3 regions of the Solibacillus sp. FSL K6-1126 genome follow, and region 2 is predicted to be linked to each of the others. Evidence: a T-box and tRNA genes for the amino acid it is inferred to sense, from the RefSeq annotation. Region 2 holds a T-box; the other regions hold tRNA genes.

Region 1 (6,361 bases), 770 kb from region 2:
GCATATTCTGGAAATGGGCCGTGAGTTACCAACACATCCAGTTATTTTCGCTAAATTTGCAAATACACTTTTAGGGCCTGATGATGATATTCCATTCTATCCGATTTCTGAACAGCTTGATTATGAAGCAGAGTTTACATTTGTTATTGGTAAACAAGCCCGTAATGTTTCAGAAGAAGACGCCCTGGATTACGTAGCCGGCTATACAATTACGAACGATGTGACTTATCGTGATATCCAACGTCGTACATTACAATGGCTGCAAGGTAAAACAGTAGACGGTTCTGCACCGATGGGACCTTATTTATTAACAGCTGATGAATTACCGGATCCATCAGGGTTATCTGTTGTATTGACAGTGAATGGCGAAGTACGCCAGCAAACGAATACGGCTAACTTAGTATTTTCTGTACAAAAGCTAGTTGCTTTCCTTTCTAACTTAATGACATTAGAGCCGGGTGATGTAATTTTAACAGGTACTCCAGGTGGGGTTGGCGTTGCTATGAATCCTCCGACTTTCTTGAAAGACGGCGATGTTGTCCGCATCGAAATTGATAAAGTTGGTGCACTGGAAAATAAAGTAGCAGCTGCAAATGTGCCAGTAAGTGTATAACCTTCAATACGGTCTAGTATTCTTTATGCACAATTACTATTAAAGGAGTGAAGATGTATGGCAGGAGTATCAGAAGAAGTAAAAGAGTTTATGAAAAGTGACACGGTAAAAGATTTTACGAAAGATATTGAACAATATCATTTAGGTCCACTTTGGGAAGCCATTCCGGAAATTATGAATCATACACCAAAGCCACAAGCACAAGCTTACCTTTGGAGTGATGAATTAATTAAAAAGAAAATGGGCGAAGCAGCACAAATCTTTACACCAGATCGTGGCGGAGAACGTCGTGCAATCTATTTCCAAAACCCGGGATTAACATATCGTCAGCCTTGGGGGTGGGCATCAACTACACAAACGATTTATGTAGCCGTACAAATGCTGCTGCCGGGTGAAAAAGCCCCTTCTCACCGTCACTCTCAATCAGCGTTGCGCTTTATTTCTGAAGGACAAGGCGCCTACACAATTGTACAAGGCGAACGTATTTTCATGGAGGAAGGCGACTTTTTAATTACTCCTAAAGGATTATGGCACGGTCATGAGCACGTTGGCGATGAGCCGATGCTATGGACAGACGCGCTGGATATCCCGACTTTATACGGAATCGGCGGTACTTTCTTCGATCCTTATGAAGGCGGTTTGCAAGAGCCGAATATTCCGGATAATTTCACGGAAAAGCGTTATCGTGGAGGAATGGTACGCCCTGTCGGTGATGACAAGTATACAGTAGCACCACTAGCCAACTACAAATGGGATCGTACGGTTGAAGGAATTAAAGGCTTAATGTCATTTGATCCAGACCCGCATCATGGTTTTGCTGTTGAATATATTAATCCTTCTACAGGTAAAGCAGCCAACCCGACATTAGGTACACGTATGCAGCACTTACCAGCTGGCATGCATACAAAAGCTTTACGCCATACGCATTCTACTGTTTATCAAGTGCATAGAGGTGAAGGCTATACAGTTATTAACGGTACACGCTTTGACTGGAAAAAAGGCGATTACTTTGTCGTTCCAAACTGGGCTTGGTATGAGCACTATGCTTCAAAAGATTCGTACTTATTCTCTGTAAACGATATTCCGATTATGGATCGTTTTGAATTAGAGATCGAGCAAGCGTATGAGTCGAATAATGGTCACCAGGAAGTGACTGGAGAATTTAAAGCTGCATTCCGTTAATGCAGCATCTATAAAAATTCTGCCCAATTTTTATAGAACATAAAATTCATCATTTATAATCACATAGTATAACAATTGAACTTTGAACAATTTTCCACGCATCCCTTTTATAATATATCTCAAAAAACATCCTACATCGATAAATCGTCCATGCCGAAAGCGATTTGTCTGTAGGATGTTTTTTATTAAAGTATAAAGTTGTAATAGCTGTATGATTTACTATTTGTATCGCTCATTACAGCTGGACAGTCTATCAGGTAACCTTCATTTTTATTGATGGCCCTTTACTAAATAAAAGGCTCTGTTAAATTTAATTGTTGACTTTGAAATAAATAATTAGAGGAGCTCAACAAATTAAGTTCCTCTAATTATTTTCCTTTCATGACAATACTCATACTCTAATTTAACCTTTAGTTTTCTACACGAATAAAGCACTTTTCATATATTTCAATGGCTTCAATTTGTAAATCATTTAAATTAATCTTCAATTCAACTTCAAGGTCTTCATTTTCTTCTCCGTCCCAGCAGATGTATATTTCACAAATATCACCTTTCGGGAGCAATTCTTTTAGATAATGACACAAATCGAGAAAATTTTTTTGGATTTTTCATAGTTATGTGGAGAATAAGCCTTATTATAGTCCGTCAATTCCCAAATAGGATTTGCAAATTGTAAAATCTCAAAGATATAGGGTGTCGTAAAATGCTTTTGTTTAACTATGTTAAGATGTTCTGCATCGGGGCAAACATAGTCAACTTCATATTCATGTTCTACATCACCTTCATTTAGTTTTATCGGAAAATTAAAGCCTATATAGACTATCATACTCATTTCTTCAAACTCCTTAACATTCAGTATTTCAAATAATTCCCTATGTTGAATTCATTTTTAAAATAACAAAAAACACATTGCAAAATCTGCAATGTGTTTTCTTTCAAGTGTATATGACCCGTACGGGATTCGAACCCGTGTTACCGCCGTGAAAGGGCGGTGTCTTAACCACTTGACCAACGGGCCAATGGCTCCGAAGGCAGGACTCGAACCTGCGACCTGCCGGTTAACAGCCGGATGCTCTACCAACTGAGCTACTTCGGAATAATACTATGGTGGGCCTAAATGGACTCGAACCATCGACCTCACGCTTATCAGGCGTGCGCTCTAACCAGCTGAGCTATAGGCCCATAGTATGGTGGGTTTGGACGGAATCGAACCGCCGACACTTAGAGCTTCAATCTAATGCTCTACCAACTGAGCTACAAACCCATAAAAAAAATGGCGGTCCCGACCGGGATCGAACCGGCGATCTCCTGCGTGACAGGCAGGCATGTTAACCGCTACACCACGGGACCAACATCTAAAGTAAAAATATTAAAAATGGAGGAGGTAGAGGGATTCGAACCCCCGCGCGGTGTTACCCGCCTGTCGGTTTTCAAGACCGATCCCTTCAGCCAGACTTGGGTATACCTCCAAAGGGAATAAAATATAAATGGTGGAGCCTAGCGGGATCGAACCGCTGACCTCCTGCGTGCAAGGCAGGCGCTCTCCCAGCTGAGCTAAGGCCCCATTAATAATGGTCGGAATGACAGGATTCGAACCTACGACCCCTTGGTCCCAAACCAAGTGCTCTACCAAGCTGAGCTACATTCCGAATATGTCAGTAAAAATATATTATGGCGCGCCCGGCAGGAGTCGAACCCACAACCTTCTGATCCGTAGTCAGACGCTCTATCCAATTGAGCTACGGGCGCGCATTATTAGAGATAAGAATTATAAAATGGTGCCGAGGGCCGGAATCGAACCGGCACGGTGATCACTCACCGCAGGATTTTAAGTCCTGTGCGTCTGCCAGTTCCGCCACCCCGGCATTTTGGAGCGGAAGACGAGGTTCGAACTCGCGACCCCCACCTTGGCAAGGTGGTGTTCTACCACTGAACTACTTCCGCAAAATGCTTAAGATCTATTTATTCTGACAGTATGTATAATTTTATAAAACTGGTGAGCCATGAAGGACTCGAACCTTCGACCCTCTGATTAAAAGTCAGATGCTCTACCAACTGAGCTAATGGCTCTCTAAATGGTGCCGGCGAAAGGAGTCGAACCCTCGACCTACTGATTACAAGTCAGTTGCTCTACCAACTGAGCTACACCGGCATTTAGAAATGGTGGAGGATGACGGGCTCGAACCGCCGACCCCCTGCTTGTAAGGCAGGTGCTCTCCCAGCTGAGCTAATCCTCCAATATTCTAGCGAAGCGACGTCCTACTCTCACAGGGGGAAGCCCCCAACTACCATCGGCGCTAAAGAGCTTAACTTCCGTGTTCGGTATGGGAACGGGTGTGACCTCTTTGCCATCATCACTTCACTATAGTGGGCTTTAAATAAGCCTATGTAAAAGAATTTCATTCTTTCAAAACTGGATAAACGTTTCATTGAATTGAGCAATAAAATGTGGTTAAGTCCTCGACCGATTAGTATTCGTCAGCTGCATGCGTCACCGCACTTCCACCTCGAACCTATCTACCTGATCGTCTTTCAGGGGTCTTACTTACTTGCGTAATGGGAAATCTCATCTTGAGGGGGGCTTCATGCTTAGATGCTTTCAGCACTTATCCCGTCCATACATAGCTACCCAGCGATGCCTTTGGCAAGACAACTGGTACACCAGCGGTATGTCCATCCCGGTCCTCTCGTACTAAGGACAGCTCCTCTCAAATTTCCTACGCCCACGACGGATAGGGACCGAACTGTCTCACGACGTTCTGAACCCAGCTCGCGTACCGCTTTAATGGGCGAACAGCCCAACCCTTGGGACCGACTACAGCCCCAGGATGCGATGAGCCGACATCGAGGTGCCAAACCTCCCCGTCGATGTGGACTCTTGGGGGAGATAAGCCTGTTATCCCCGGGGTAGCTTTTATCCGTTGAGCGATGGCCCTTCCATGCGGAACCACCGGATCACTAAGCCCGTCTTTCGACCCTGCTCGACTTGTAGGTCTCGCAGTCAAGCTCCCTTATGCCTTTACACTCTACGAATGATTTCCAACCATTCTGAGGGAACCTTTGGGCGCCTCCGTTACTCTTTAGGAGGCGACCGCCCCAGTCAAACTGTCCGCCTGACACTGTCTCCTACCCCGCTAAGGGGCATGGGTTAGAAGTTCAATACAACCAGGGTAGTATCCCACCGACGCCTCCTTCGAAGCTGGCGCTCCGAGATCTCTGGCTCCTACCTATCCTGTACAAGTTGTACCAAAATTCAATATCAGGCTACAGTAAAGCTCCACGGGGTCTTTCCGTCCTGTCGCGGGTAACCTGCATCTTCACAGGTACTATAATTTCACCGAGTCTCTCGTTGAGACAGTGCCCAGATCGTTACGCCTTTCGTGCGGGTCGGAACTTACCCGACAAGGAATTTCGCTACCTTAGGACCGTTATAGTTACGGCCGCCGTTTACTGGGGCTTCAATTCACAGCTTCGCTTGCGCTAACCGCTCCTCTTAACCTTCCAGCACCGGGCAGGCGTCAGCCCCTATACGTCACCTTACGGTTTTGCAGAGACCTGTGTTTTTGCTAAACAGTCGCCTGGGCCTATTCACTGCGGCTTCTCTAGGCTATGCACCCAAAGAAGCACCCCTTCTCCCGAAGTTACGGGGTCATTTTGCCGAGTTCCTTAACGAGAGTTCTCTCGCACACCTTAGGATTCTCTCCTCGACTACCTGTGTCGGTTTGCGGTACGGGCACCTCTCACCTCGATAGAGGCTTTTCTTGGCAGTGTGAAATCAGGAACTTCGCTCATACGAGCTCGTCATCACAGCTCAACGTTATAGTATGCGGATTTGCCTACATACACGCCTTACTGCTTGAACACGCGCAACCAACGGCGTGCTTACCCTATCCTACTGCGTCCCCCCATTTCTCAAACGGTGAGGAGGTGGTACAGGAATATCAACCTGTTGTCCATCGCCTACGCCTATCGGCCTCGGCTTAGGTCCCGACTAACCCTGAGCGGACGAGCCTTCCTCAGGAAACCTTAGTCATACGGTGCATGGGATTCTCACCCATGTTTCGCTACTCATACCGGCATTCTCACTTCTAACCGCTCCACCAGTCCTTCCGGTCTGACTTCAACGCTGTTAGAACGCTCTCCTACCACGCATACTCAAAGTATGCATCCACAGCTTCGGTGAATCGTTTAGCCCCGATACATTTTCGGCGCAGCGTCACTCGACCAGTGAGCTATTACGCACTCTTTAAATGATGGCTGCTTCTAAGCCAACATCCTGGTTGTCTAAGCAACGCCACATCCTTTTCCACTTAACGATTACTTGGGGACCTTAGCTGGTGGTCTGGGCTGTTTCCCTCTTGACTACGGATCTTATCACTCGCAGTCTGACTCCCGTGTATAAATATCCGGCATTCGGAGTTTGTCTGAATTCGGTAAAGCGAGATGCCCCCCTAGTCCAAACAGTGCTCTACCTCCGGTATTCTCAATCACGAGGCTAGCCCTAAAGCTATTTCGGAGAGAACCAGCTATCTCCAGGTTCGATTGGAATTTCTCCGCTACCCACAC
Region 2 (6,361 bases):
ATCCAATACGAAACCATGTGTTAATAAACCTTTATATGGTGCATGCCCATTAATTGCAACAGATGTAATTAATGATGAGTTGAACCAGCCGCGGTGTTGGTCAGATCCTTCAAGATAAAGGTCAGCAGGATATTTCAGTCCGCGCTCTACAAGCACACCTTGGTGAGATGATCCTGAGTCGAACCATACGTCCATAATGTCGTTCTCTTTAGTAAACTTGCCGTTCGGGCTACCTTCATGTGTAAAGCCTTCTGGAAGCAAGTCTTTCGCTTCACGCTGGAACCAAATATTCGAACCGTGTTCACGGAACAATTTTGAAATATGTGCGATTGTTTCTGGTGTGATGATCGGTGTTTCATCTTCCGCATAGAAAATCGGAATTGGCACACCCCATGCACGCTGACGAGAAATTACCCAGTCACCGCGGTCACGGATCATATTGTAAAGACGAGTTTCGCCCCATGCCGGTGTAAATTCTGTCGCTTTTACGGCATCTAATAATTCATTTCGGAACATTTCAACAGATGCAAACCATTGTGGTGTTGCACGGTAAATTACCGGTTTTTTCGTACGCCAGTCATGCGGGTATGAGTGTGTAAATTTAGAAACATGCAATAATGCATTTTCTTCTTTTAATTTTTCAATAACAACCGGATTTGCCTTTTCGTAGAATAATCCTTCAAAACCAGGTGCTTCATTTGTATAGCAGCCACCGTTATCTACTGGTGATAAAATGTCAAGACCATAGCGTTTCCCGATCTGATAGTCGTCTTCACCGTGGCCCGGCGCTGTGTGTACACAACCCGTACCAGCATCAGCAGTTACGTGGTCACCAACCATTACTAATGAATCACGCTTGTAAATAGGATGTTCTGCAACGATCATATCAAGCTGTTCACCTTGTACTTCCTGAACGATTTGAACATCTTCCCAACCAAATGTTGCTGATAACTTTTCAAGTAAATCTTTTGCTACGATATATTTGCTGCCGTTTGTTTCAACGACAACATAAGTGAATTCAGGGTTCACTGAAATCCCTAAGTTTGCTGGAATTGTCCATGGCGTTGTTGTCCAGATAACAAATTTAGCATCTGCCGGTACTACGCCTTTGCTGTCTTTAATGCCGAATGCAACATAAATTGAATACGATTCAACATCTTTATACTCGATTTCCGCTTCTGCCAATGCAGATTCAGAAGACGGTGACCAATAGACTGGTTTTAAGCCTTTATAAATATAGCCTTTCTCTGCCATTTTCCCGAATACTTCGATTTGACGTGCTTCGAATTCAGGTTTTAATGTAATATATGGATTTGCCCAGTCACCACGTACACCTAGACGACGGAATTGGCTTTTTTGGTTTTCAATTTGTTCATAAGCATATTTCTCACAAAGTTCACGGAATTCTGCAACCGACATTTCTTTGCGTTTAACACCTTTATTTGTCAGTGCCTGCTCGATTGGTAAACCGTGTGTATCCCAACCTGGAATATAAGGTACATGGAATCCTGACATTGATTTTTGGCGGTTAATCATATCTTTGATAACTTTGTTTAATGCGTGACCGATATGGATGTCTCCGTTTGCATATGGAGGGCCATCATGCAACAAGTAGTGAGGACGATCTTTTGTACGCTCCAGTACTAGCTTGTTGATATCCATTTCATCCCATTGTGCTTGAACTTGCGGTTCCTTTGTTGGTAAACCGCCGCGCATAGGGAAGTCGGTTTTCGGCATTAATAATGTGTCTTTATACTCTACCATTGTAAATTCCTCCTAGTGATCTTATCGAGTGTTGATTTCCATTCCGGGGCGGACGCTTTCCGCGGGCGTGGCCTGAGCCTGTAGTCTCAGGCGTCACGCTATTCTATTCCCGCTGGAGTCGCCTCCCCTCCATTCCAATCAACGTTTCAGCAAAAATGACCGCGTTTCATCGATTGTCATGCTTTTAATGCTCCAATAGGGGTTTAGGAACTTTTAAACAAAAAAGCCCCTCCATCCCTGTAAAAAGGGACGAGGAGCATTAGTCTCGTGGTACCACCCTAAATTCGCTAAATAAAATTAGCCTCATTAGACACTGTAACGTCGTGTGCTACGAAATAACTTACTTGAATTTCAGTTATTTAGCTCAGGAGTGATTTTCGATTTAACTTGCTTCGTTCGAGCTCTCACCATCCTCGAATCGCTACCCCACAATGTCAAATTTACTGTCTCCGTCAAAGCATGATGCAAGTGCATCCTATTCATTATTTTTCAGTATATGAAAAGGCTGTATATAATGTCAAGTATCGTTGACTAATACACGGCATTTTCGTCATTTTGGTTCTCTTCATTGGTTTCTTTACGATTGTGGTCCTGAATTTCCGTTAAGTCCACATCATATTCCAGTAACTGATCCCAATCGCCTGTATTCAGTAAATCAAGCTGTGCTTCCACCAACATTTTAAATCTGTTGCGGAATACTTTCGACTGTTTTTTCAATTCGTCAATTTCAATCGTTATTTTTCTTGCTTTTGCCAATGCGTCATTTACAATACGATCTGCATTTTTTTCAGCTTCTTTAACAATGAGCTTTGCTTCTTTTTCGGAATTGCGACGAACTTCGCCAGCTGCCTCTTGAGCAACAACAATTGATTTCTGTAATGTGTCTTCCAATGAATTGTAATGATTCATCTGTTCTGACATCATCTTAATCTTTTCTTCAAGCTCTTTTTTCTCGCGTAAAACAATCTCATAATCTTTTATAATCTGATCTAAAAATTCATTTACTTCGTCTTCTGCATATCCACGGAACCCACGTGTAAACTCCTTATTATGTATATCAAGAGGTGATAATGGCATATCGTTCTACTCTCCTTTTTTACGTACATTCTTACAAGTATTATAAACGTTTCTTTTGGGAATAACATCATGTTTTCCTAAAAAACAGTTGAAAATTATACTTTTTGCTCTAAACGACCTACTTGTAATCGAATCTTATCTTTTTTTGTCCGCCCTTCTGTCAGGATGACTTTCAACCGCCCGTATCCTCGCGCAGAAATAATGTCGCCTTCCTGCAATTCAAACGCCACTGCTTCCCTGACAGTCCAGTTAACTTTTACTTTTCCGGCATTGATTAAGCTTTGTGATTTTTGACGGGAGATATTAACGATTGTCGCTAAGACGACATCCAGGCGCATTGAAGAAACGGTATGAGAGCTTTCGACCCATTGCTCCTCGTTTTGAATAAATGCTGTAGTCGGATCCATTTCCTCAGCACTTACCTTTACTTTGCCGATACTCGTTAAATTCGCCCGCACATAATCCGAGATTTCCGATGCAATTGCAAATTGAACCGTATTATCGGCAAGTCGTATATCCCCAAACTTGCTGCGGTCTAGCCCAATCGATAATAATGCACCTAAAACATCCGGATGGCGCAGCTGGACAAATTTTGTCGGGTAATTCAATGAATACACGGCAATTTGAAAATCGGCTTCTGCCGGCTCGTAATAGGAAGGGGCAATGAGCATGCGTTTGCGCTCTGCCTCTTCAAATATCCCTTCTCTGAATACATGGAGGTCATCTGATTGCTGAACAATAGACTCTACAATAAAACGCTGTCTCGGATCTAAAAAATCGGTCAATTTTGGAGCATAGCGATCTTCTACCTCACGTTGCCATCCAATGACTTGTTCAATAAAAGGTTGTTCATCTTTACGAAAATGTTGGATTAAATGCTCCATCACAATTCCTACTTTCTTCTAAACTGTGTTACTAATTTCTCCATATTTCAATTAAATTAAACTTTTATTTTATGTATAAATAACCTGCATTTTAATGCTCTTATGCATACAGGTCCGTTAATTATTAATAACCTTAATCCATAACAACTAAACAAACGTAAATAAAGAAAACTCCTACATTTGCAGGAGTTCAATTAGATTATAAGAAAAATGCTAGGACGCTATAGACGCCTCGCTCGATAAATACTAACGCGAATAATCCGACAATTGGTGAAATATCAATCATACCAATTGGTGGAATGAACTTACGGAAGAATCCTAAATACGGTTCACATACTGTTTCCAGGAAACGACCAACAGCCGATTCTTGCAGTGCCGGAACCCAAGACATTAATATGTATCCAATCAGCATAAAACGGTAAACAAGAAATGCTGTTGATACAATTGAAAATAGAATCATGTTTTTACCTCACAAAATTTAATTACTCGAACGTTAAATTAGAAATTTCTCCTGATACTTCTACATTTTCTGGTGTACATAAGAAAATATCATTTCCAATACGCTGAATATCTCCACCTAAAGCATACACTGTTCCGCTCAAAAAATCGATTATTCGCTTCCCTTGATCTCGGTCGATACGCTGTAAATTGACAACGGTAGCACGTTTATTTTTTAAATGTTCAGCGATATCCTGTGCTTCTGCATATACACGTGGTTCTAATAACACTAATTTTGAATTCTTCGATGAAGACGCAGCTTGAAGGCTCACAACATTGTTATGATTTTGCATAACGACTTCATTGCGTGGTGGTTGCTGTTGCATTTTACGCTCCTTCTTCATTCGATTTTGAATGAGTTGTGGTTGCTGCTTTTGTCCATAATCCTGGTAAAATTGCTGTGGTTCATTTTGAACTGCTTTTGGTGCTTGTTTTTGCGCTGTTTGCGTTTGGGCAGGAGCATATTCTTCTTCTATTTCTTCTAAATAAAAGAACTTGTCAAAAATATTTTTAATGCTCATATTAATCCTCCTTAACCAACAAGAGCTGTTCCAATTCTAACAAATGTTGCCCCTTCTTCAACTGCAATTTCGTAGTCATTTGACATGCCCATCGATAATTCAGTACAAGGTACATTTGGAATATTCAATTGTGACACTTCTTGTTGCAATTGTTTTAACTGTTTAAACACTTGTCTAATCATCGTTTCATCTTCTGTAAAAGGAGCCATTGTCATTAAACCTACTACTTCAATTTTTGGAAATTGCTCAAGCTGCTTTACAAAATCAAGCGCTTGTTCTCTCGTTAAGCCATGTTTTGATTCTTCACCGGAAACATTTACTTGTACGAAACATTTCACTCGTTTTGTTGCTCTTTTTTCAATTTCTTCTGCCAGGCTTAATCGATCAAGAGAATGTAAATAGTCAATCTGATCAATTACTTGCTTTACTTTTCTCGTCTGTAATGAACCAATATAATGCCAGGAAACAGCCGAGTTAATCGAATCTAGCTTATTTAATAAACCTTCCGGACGATTTTCTCCTAAATGGATGAGACCCGCCTCTATTGCCTCTTCTGTCCGGTTAACATCTACTTCTTTTGTCACAGCAATAATTTCGACTGTCTGTTGTGCATTAACACGTTGTTTTGCAATTTCTATTTGATGTTGAATCTGTTTTAAGTTTTCTATGATTTTCGTCACTTTTTTCCCAACTTTACAACAATAGTTTCTCTCATTGTATCAAGTGATAGTTTAATTTTCAATGAATAGCGTGAACTATTCATCGGGTGACTTCACTAAGATGACATCTTTTCCGACTGTAAGTATATTACTAAAGTGAATTTTCTTAACTAATTCTTCCCCTTGAAATAAGTGGTAAAACTTTTTGGGCGGGGAAATTATAAATGCAGTAATGGCACCTTCTTTTTCGTCCACTTCCGCATCTACAATATAACCGATAAATTTTCCGCTTGTCGCCTCAATGATTTCCTTTTCCTGAACGGATGAAAACCGCATTCCTCCATCCTCTCTGTATTATTTAATTACAATTACCTCATTATAAGTATTTAAACATCATGAAATTATGATGAAAGGGACAGCCCTACGTGTTGGACAGTCCCTCAGAATTTCTATCTATTTAACGGAAATCCCGTTTCATCAATTCTACCGCACTCTTTTCCAATCTTGATATCTGAGCCTGTGAAATACCTAAAGACTGAGCAATTTCCGTTTGAGTTTCACCTAGGAAAAAGCGCTTTTCTATAATCATTTTTTGTCTGCTATTTAGCTTTTTCATACTCTCTTGCAATGAAATCGAGCCGACCCAATGCTCCTCTGTTACTTTATCTTTAATTTGGTCAATCATAAAGATTGCATCGCCACCATCGGAATAGATCGGTTCCTGCAGTGACATCGGGTCTTGAATTGCATCAAGTGCAAACAATACATCCTCTTTTTTCATCTCTATTGCCTGTGCCAATTGTTCGATTGTGGGTTCTGTTAAATGTTCCGCAATAAATTGCTCCTTCGCTTTCATCGCTTTATATGCAATATCACGCAATGAACGAGACACACGCAATGCATGATGATCGCGCAGGTGGCGGCGGATTTCTCCCATAATCATCGGTACAGCATATGT
Region 3 (6,361 bases), 2.0 Mb from region 2:
ACAAACGGCTTACTTCGATTGTTTCCATATAAAAAATTTGCTTTGAATTTGAGCCTACTTCTATTTCAGTGGCGTTGTACCACTTGTGTTGCATGAAAATTCCCTCCGTCATGTTGCAAATTCACTAAGTATGATGCAAGTATAGCGTTATTTTAATACGTGCTTGAATTTTTATATAATTTGCTCTTTTTTTTTGCGTTCGCGCAGTAAATAATACCTTCTTATCATAACATTTTTCGAGCAAACGTTACATGTATTGTCCCTTCACTCTGTTCAATTTGTTTTATTTGCATTACAATAGTTTAGATAATTGTATTTAGTTAGGAGCGTTTTTTTATGACAAAAGTCGTTGAAGCGGACAAGGGAATTAAAGTTTGGTGGCATTTAACACGTCCCCACACATTAACAGCTTCATTTGTACCGGTATTATTAGGTACGTCGATGGCACTTTCAATAAATCATGAAACAGTTCATTTTGGCTTGTTTTTTGCAATGCTAATTGCCAGTATGCTAATACAGGCTGCAACAAATATGTTCAATGAATATTATGATTATAAACTTGGCCTGGATAATGAAAACTCCGTCGGTATTGGTGGCACAATCGTCCGACATGGTGTAGCACCAAAAACAATTATGGCTATTGCGCTAAGCTTTTACGGCATTGCAATGCTATTAGGTGTTTACATATGTGCCATGACATCCTGGTGGCTAGTTGCTGTCGGACTTGTATGTATGCTGATTGGCTATTTGTATACTGGAGGACCGTACCCGATTGCTTATTCACCATTCGGGGAGTTAGTTTCAGGGGCAGTAATGGGTATGGGTATTGTTCTAATTGCCTTCTTTATTCAAACAGGTGATGTGACAGCTGATGCTGTAATTATCTCTGTGCCGAGTATGATTCTAGTTGGGGCAATTATGCTTTCTAATAATATCCGGGATATTGTAGGAGATACTGAAGGCGGGCGTAAAACAATGGCTATATTGGTTGGCCGACATAACGCTGTTACAGTACTTGCTGGTTTCTTTATTGTTTCGTATATTTGGATTGCTGGCCTTGTAATTCTAGGTCATTTGACACCATGGGCACTGCTTGTATTATTAAGTGTGAAAAAACCGATTGAAGCGATTAAATTATTCAGAGCAAAAGAAAAACCGCTCGAAGTAATGCCGGCCATGAAATACACAGCCCAAACAAACACGATTTTCGGTTTCTTGTTGGCTGTTGGTTTATTAGTTTCATATTTCATTTAAAACTAAAAGAGGTATGTTGAATAATCAACATACCTCTTTTACTATTCCATAACCTCATCAACATGATCAATACATGTTAAAGCTGTCGGAATTGCTTCTAAACGCTCAAAAGGAATCTCTTTCCCGCATACGATACATTCCCCGTATGTGCCTTCATCCATTGCATTTAAAGCTGTTTGAATTCTTTCAATTTCATCTTCTTTCAATTCATTTAGTGTTTTTTCGGTAACAATTGTCGTTAAATCGGTCGCTGCATCTGCTGGATGATTGTCAACTGCAGTTATTTCTGTATCTTCAACAGCTGGTTCTTCATTAACATGCTCCTGCAAAGTTGCAAGCTCCTCTTCTAAAATACTACGTAAATGGTGTAATTGATTGATATCCATATAAAATCCCCCTTTTTCCATTAATAAAATATTACCTATATGAGGATTTTTAAACATCTTTTCTTATTTATTTGCTGCATAAGCAACGATAACATCATGCAAAAATTGTGTAGCACCTGGCCCTACCCGGTCATCATAGTAAGCAGTAAACCGTTCATCGCTTACATACATTTGTGCTAGGCCTATATGTGCTTCTGGGGTATACTTTGCCCAGGAGAAGCTTAGCCAGCGTTTATGAAGCTCTGCTGCTTCCATTGCAACGTCTGACGTTACATCGCCGGACGCCATCGCTTCTTTTAATCGTTCAAACAGTTGTTGTTCCAATTGCTGCATTGCATTATATTGCTCTTCAGTCATCTCTTTAAATTTTTTATTGCTCGCTTCCACTTTAGCTTCACCGTATTTATTACGTATTTCCTCACCGTAGCTCTTTTCATTTTCTTCGATTAGATTGTTTTTAAACACGTCAAATTTCTGTTCATTTGTCATCTTAAGTTCCCCTTCCATCGTTTGGATTGTTTGTTCTATCGTTTTCAGTAAGTCATCAATATGTCGTCTTTTCTTTAGTAATAGCTCGAATTGTTTTTTTAGCTCTTCTTTTACTTCATAATCTGGATGATCGAGCAGTTTTTTTATTTCCTCTAACTTAAAATCCAGCTCCCGGTAAAAAAGTATTTGCTGTAACCGGTCAATATCTTTTTGGCTATATTTTCGGTAGCCATTTTCTGCAATCGTAGAAGGCATCAGCAAACCGATTTCATCGTAATATCGTAGTGTGCGTGCACTCACACCAGATAGCTTGACTAGTTCGTTTATTAACAATTGATCACCTCCTAATTAGTACTATAAAGGTTGACGTAACGTGAAGGTCAATAGATATTATAAAAAAAAAAGCTAACCTAAGTTTTTTCAGGTTGCTTCAATTAATATCTTTTCCAATCTCGGGATAAACTCGTGCAAATAGCTTTCAGGTAATGCTGACATTTGTTCTAATCCGATCTGTTTCACTTCATAATGACGTATATCATTTTCGTATTTATAACCGGATACTTCAATTTCCTTTATTTTATGATTCGCAAGCAATATAAACTGTTTTAAGTTAGCAGAGTATATACCATCCAGTTCTTCTCTTTGAATTGAAAACTTCTCAAGACCACCTGTTAATTCATAAACAAATACATTTGCAAACTCATAATCCTTTATTTTTTCATTATCTATACTGTACGGAATGACTCCAAGTGACGTTAATTGCGAAAACATGACCTTAACCCCTACTTCTTCCTTTAATTCGCGTATACCATCTTCAATTGTCTCCGTTGCCAGTATATGACCAGCTGCCGTAATATCAAATTGGTTTGGATAATCCTTTTTATTTTTGCTACGCAGCTGTAAATAAATACGCCATTCAGAATCTACTTTTTCAATAATCCAGCAATGAAACACTTCATGCCAATAACCTTTTGCATGAACGAGATGACGTTGTTCAATGCCCGTTTCCTTATAAAATTGATCAAATACTTTTAAACGCTCATTCATAAGCTCTTCTCCCTTTTATACAAAAAAACGCCAAGTACATTGTAATAAGTACTTAGCGTTTTTCGTCTTCCTATGTATGACCCGTACGGGATTCGAACCCGTGTTACCGCCGTGAAAGGGCGGTGTCTTAACCACTTGACCAACGGGCCGATGGCGGAGACAGAGGGATTTGAACCCTCGCGCCGCTTACGCGACCTACACCCTTAGCAGGGGCGCCTCTTCAGCCTCTTGAGTATGTCCCCAAAAATAGAAAAATGGCTCCGAAGGCAGGACTCGAACCTGCGACCTGCCGGTTAACAGCCGGATGCTCTACCAACTGAGCTACTTCGGAATAATACTATGGTGGGCCTAAATGGACTCGAACCATCGACCTCACGCTTATCAGGCGTGCGCTCTAACCAGCTGAGCTATAGGCCCTATTTAAAAACTGGAGCGGGTGATCGGAATCGAACCGACAACATCAGCTTGGAAGGCTGAGGTTTTACCACTAAACTACACCCGCATATGGTGGGTTTGGACGGAATCGAACCGCCGACACTTAGAGCTTCAATCTAATGCTCTACCAACTGAGCTACAAACCCACAAATGGCGGTCCCGACCGGGATCGAACCGGCGATCTCCTGCGTGACAGGCAGGCATGTTAACCGCTACACCACGGGACCATTTGGTTGCGGGGGCAGGACTTGAACCTGCGACCTTCGGGTTATGAGCCCGACGAGCTACCACTGCTCCACCCCGCGATAATATTATGTTTGAACCTGTTTTAAGTACCCAGTTTGTAAAAATGGAGGAGGTAGAGGGATTCGAACCCCCGCGCGGTGTTACCCGCCTGTCGGTTTTCAAGACCGATCCCTTCAGCCAGACTTGGGTATACCTCCGTTATATTTAATACGTTAACTGGTGGACCTTACAGGACTCGAACCTGTGACCGGACGGTTATGAGCCGTCTGCTCTAACCAACTGAGCTAAAGGTCCTTTAAGATGGCGGCAGAGGGAGTCGAACCCACGACCTTTCGGGTATGAACCGAGTGCTCTAGCCAACTGAGCTACACCGCCAGGATCTTTATTTTGGTTACAAATTATGGTGGAGCCTAGCGGGATCGAACCGCTGACCTCCTGCGTGCAAGGCAGGCGCTCTCCCAGCTGAGCTAAGGCCCCATAAATGATGGTCGGAATGACAGGATTCGAACCTACGACCCCTTGGTCCCAAACCAAGTGCTCTACCAAGCTGAGCTACATTCCGAAATAATATGGCGCGCCCGGCAGGAGTCGAACCCACAACCTTCTGATCCGTAGTCAGACGCTCTATCCAATTGAGCTACGGGCGCATATTGTTTATTTAAAAGATGGTGCCGAGGGCCGGAATCGAACCGGCACGGTGATCACTCACCGCAGGATTTTAAGTCCTGTGCGTCTGCCAGTTCCGCCACCCCGGCATTTTTTGGAGCGGAAGACGAGGTTCGAACTCGCGACCCCCACCTTGGCAAGGTGGTGTTCTACCACTGAACTACTTCCGCAAAATGCTTAAGATATTTTTACTCTGACAGTAATATGAAATTAAATGGTGCGGGTGAAGGGAGTCGAACCCCCACGCCTTGCGGCGCTAGATCCTAAGTCTAGTGCGTCTGCCAATTCCGCCACACCCGCTAAGCAGTATATAAACTGGTGAGCCATGAAGGACTCGAACCTTCGACCCTCTGATTAAAAGTCAGATGCTCTACCAACTGAGCTAATGGCTCTCTAAATGGTGCCGGCGAAAGGAGTCGAACCCTCGACCTACTGATTACAAGTCAGTTGCTCTACCAACTGAGCTACACCGGCATTTAGAAATGGTGGAGGATGACGGGCTCGAACCGCCGACCCCCTGCTTGTAAGGCAGGTGCTCTCCCAGCTGAGCTAATCCTCCAATGGGTATTTGCTGATTACACTTTCGTAACCGCATGTCCTATCTCTTAAGGACAAGATTTATATTATCATTACTTTTTTTATAATGCAATACCTTTTTTGAAATTATTTTTAAAAAATAAATTATTTTCTATTTTTTCCATGAACCAACTGAGATTGCTCATGAAAACGTTTACTTAGTATAACGAAATTCTAATATGTTTGTCTAATTTTATCAAGGCTTGTTTTTAATATTTATAAATCATTCTGATATAATTATTAATATTACTTATAAATATCAAGTGTTTTAGAATATACGACTACTTATTTATACATTTTATATACTGAAGCTGTCAAGAAAATGTCCGTACTTTTATCATTATTTTTTTTAAGTATTGATATAATGTACATTTTATTTATTTCCACCTATTGGTTTCTCAATATAGTCTTTATCTTTATGTTATTTTCATCATTTTTATTATTCTATAATAATTATTTCCGTGTTTAAATACGCTTAGAATTGCGCTATTTCATTAAATGATTTTGATGCATACCGCAGCCTTATTGGGATTCCACGATTCGGCCGTTAAATCCTTGTTATTTCACCTTTAAATTGCTTTTTACCATGTTCTTTAATGAACCGGGGATTTGATACCTCTATTTGAATTAATGATGGGAAATCCGATTAAAAAGCCCTCTAACATAGTGTCAACTAAACTTCTTGCATGCTCACAATCGACCTTCATTAAATAACCGGAAAATCTCTGCTTTCTTTTTCGCTCCTGCCTACTATCTTGTTCTCCCTTAATCCATGTTCCCTTCAACATAGTGATCGAGGATGTGCTTTTTCACGCAGTATCAATAAAACAATATAATCTTAAAGTAGATTCCGTTTGTGGGTTAATTGAATAAAAATATTTCAACACAGTTTTTTTATCTTTATTATAAAACAGCATAATATTGTGTAAGAAATTTCATCCCTTAAATTTAGCAGCATTGTTTATTATCTTAAGAGAGCTTTTACCGCAACAAAAAAACGCCAAGTACATTGTAATAAGTACTTAGCGTTTTTCGTCTTCCTATGTATGACCCGTACGGGATTCGAACCCGTGTTACCGCCGTGAAAGGGCGGTGTCTTAACCACTTGACCAACGGGCCGATGGCGGAGACAGAGGGATTTGAACCCTCGCGCCGCTTACGCGACCTACACCCTTAGCAGGGGCGCCTCTTCAGCCTCTTGAGTATGTCCCCAAAAATAGAAAAATGGCTCCGAAGGCAGGACTCGAACCTGCGACCTGCCG

Evidence for each region. The T-box of region 2 lies ahead of ileS (isoleucine--tRNA ligase). A T-box ahead of a tRNA ligase gene usually reads a tRNA of that ligase, here a tRNA-Ile.
Region 1: it has a tRNA-Ile gene. The T-box ahead of ileS (isoleucine--tRNA ligase) is inferred to sense a tRNA for this amino acid. The anticodon was not compared.
Region 3: it has a tRNA-Ile gene. The T-box ahead of ileS (isoleucine--tRNA ligase) is inferred to sense a tRNA for this amino acid. The anticodon was not compared.

What each region holds. Positions count from the first base shown of each region.
Region 1 is NZ_JBBOPD010000001.1:335,910-342,270, reverse strand. Features, by position in the region: gene MHH44_RS01720 (fumarylacetoacetate hydrolase family protein) at 1-613, shown strand, start outside; gene MHH44_RS01715 (cupin domain-containing protein) at 671-1,795, shown strand; gene MHH44_RS01710 (hypothetical protein) at 2,364-2,627, opposite strand; tRNA gene MHH44_RS01705 (tRNA-Glu) at 2,742-2,813, opposite strand; tRNA gene MHH44_RS01700 (tRNA-Asn) at 2,816-2,891, opposite strand; tRNA gene MHH44_RS01695 (tRNA-Ile) at 2,901-2,977, opposite strand; tRNA gene MHH44_RS01690 (tRNA-Phe) at 2,984-3,059, opposite strand; tRNA gene MHH44_RS01685 (tRNA-Asp) at 3,070-3,145, opposite strand; tRNA gene MHH44_RS01680 (tRNA-Ser) at 3,172-3,264, opposite strand; tRNA gene MHH44_RS01675 (tRNA-Ala) at 3,284-3,359, opposite strand; tRNA gene MHH44_RS01670 (tRNA-Pro) at 3,368-3,444, opposite strand; tRNA gene MHH44_RS01665 (tRNA-Arg) at 3,468-3,544, opposite strand; tRNA gene MHH44_RS01660 (tRNA-Leu) at 3,572-3,660, opposite strand; tRNA gene MHH44_RS01655 (tRNA-Gly) at 3,665-3,739, opposite strand; tRNA gene MHH44_RS01650 (tRNA-Lys) at 3,790-3,865, opposite strand; tRNA gene MHH44_RS01645 (tRNA-Thr) at 3,872-3,947, opposite strand; tRNA gene MHH44_RS01640 (tRNA-Val) at 3,957-4,032, opposite strand; rRNA gene rrf (5S ribosomal RNA) at 4,042-4,157, opposite strand; rRNA gene MHH44_RS01630 (23S ribosomal RNA) at 4,244-6,361, opposite strand, start outside.
Region 2 is NZ_JBBOPD010000001.1:1,101,584-1,107,944, reverse strand. Features, by position in the region: gene ileS (isoleucine--tRNA ligase) at 1-1,764, opposite strand, end outside; T-box leader at 2,007-2,229, opposite strand; gene MHH44_RS05300 (DivIVA domain-containing protein) at 2,296-2,841, opposite strand; gene MHH44_RS05295 (YlmH family RNA-binding protein) at 2,937-3,725, opposite strand; gene MHH44_RS05290 (YggT family protein) at 3,925-4,185, opposite strand; gene MHH44_RS05285 (cell division protein SepF) at 4,208-4,744, opposite strand; gene MHH44_RS05280 (YggS family pyridoxal phosphate-dependent enzyme) at 4,756-5,424, opposite strand; gene MHH44_RS05275 (PRC-barrel domain-containing protein) at 5,500-5,739, opposite strand; gene sigG (RNA polymerase sporulation sigma factor SigG) at 5,861-6,361, opposite strand, start outside.
Region 3 is NZ_JBBOPD010000001.1:3,131,874-3,138,234, forward strand. Features, by position in the region: gene MHH44_RS15480 (isochorismate synthase) at 1-94, opposite strand, end outside; gene MHH44_RS15485 (1,4-dihydroxy-2-naphthoate polyprenyltransferase) at 337-1,254, shown strand; gene MHH44_RS15490 (TraR/DksA family transcriptional regulator) at 1,296-1,640, opposite strand; gene MHH44_RS15495 (MerR family transcriptional regulator) at 1,704-2,462, opposite strand; gene MHH44_RS15500 (NUDIX hydrolase) at 2,550-3,176, opposite strand; tRNA gene MHH44_RS15505 (tRNA-Glu) at 3,254-3,325, opposite strand; tRNA gene MHH44_RS15510 (tRNA-Ser) at 3,328-3,418, opposite strand; tRNA gene MHH44_RS15515 (tRNA-Asn) at 3,432-3,507, opposite strand; tRNA gene MHH44_RS15520 (tRNA-Ile) at 3,517-3,593, opposite strand; tRNA gene MHH44_RS15525 (tRNA-Gly) at 3,605-3,678, opposite strand; tRNA gene MHH44_RS15530 (tRNA-Phe) at 3,682-3,757, opposite strand; tRNA gene MHH44_RS15535 (tRNA-Asp) at 3,763-3,838, opposite strand; tRNA gene MHH44_RS15540 (tRNA-Met) at 3,842-3,916, opposite strand; tRNA gene MHH44_RS15545 (tRNA-Ser) at 3,962-4,054, opposite strand; tRNA gene MHH44_RS15550 (tRNA-Ile) at 4,075-4,151, opposite strand; tRNA gene MHH44_RS15555 (tRNA-Met) at 4,159-4,232, opposite strand; tRNA gene MHH44_RS15560 (tRNA-Ala) at 4,259-4,334, opposite strand; tRNA gene MHH44_RS15565 (tRNA-Pro) at 4,343-4,419, opposite strand; tRNA gene MHH44_RS15570 (tRNA-Arg) at 4,428-4,504, opposite strand; tRNA gene MHH44_RS15575 (tRNA-Leu) at 4,524-4,612, opposite strand; tRNA gene MHH44_RS15580 (tRNA-Gly) at 4,619-4,693, opposite strand; tRNA gene MHH44_RS15585 (tRNA-Leu) at 4,739-4,823, opposite strand; tRNA gene MHH44_RS15590 (tRNA-Lys) at 4,840-4,915, opposite strand; tRNA gene MHH44_RS15595 (tRNA-Thr) at 4,922-4,997, opposite strand; tRNA gene MHH44_RS15600 (tRNA-Val) at 5,007-5,082, opposite strand; tRNA gene MHH44_RS15605 (tRNA-Glu) at 6,147-6,218, opposite strand; tRNA gene MHH44_RS15610 (tRNA-Ser) at 6,221-6,311, opposite strand; tRNA gene MHH44_RS15615 (tRNA-Asn) at 6,325-6,361, opposite strand, start outside.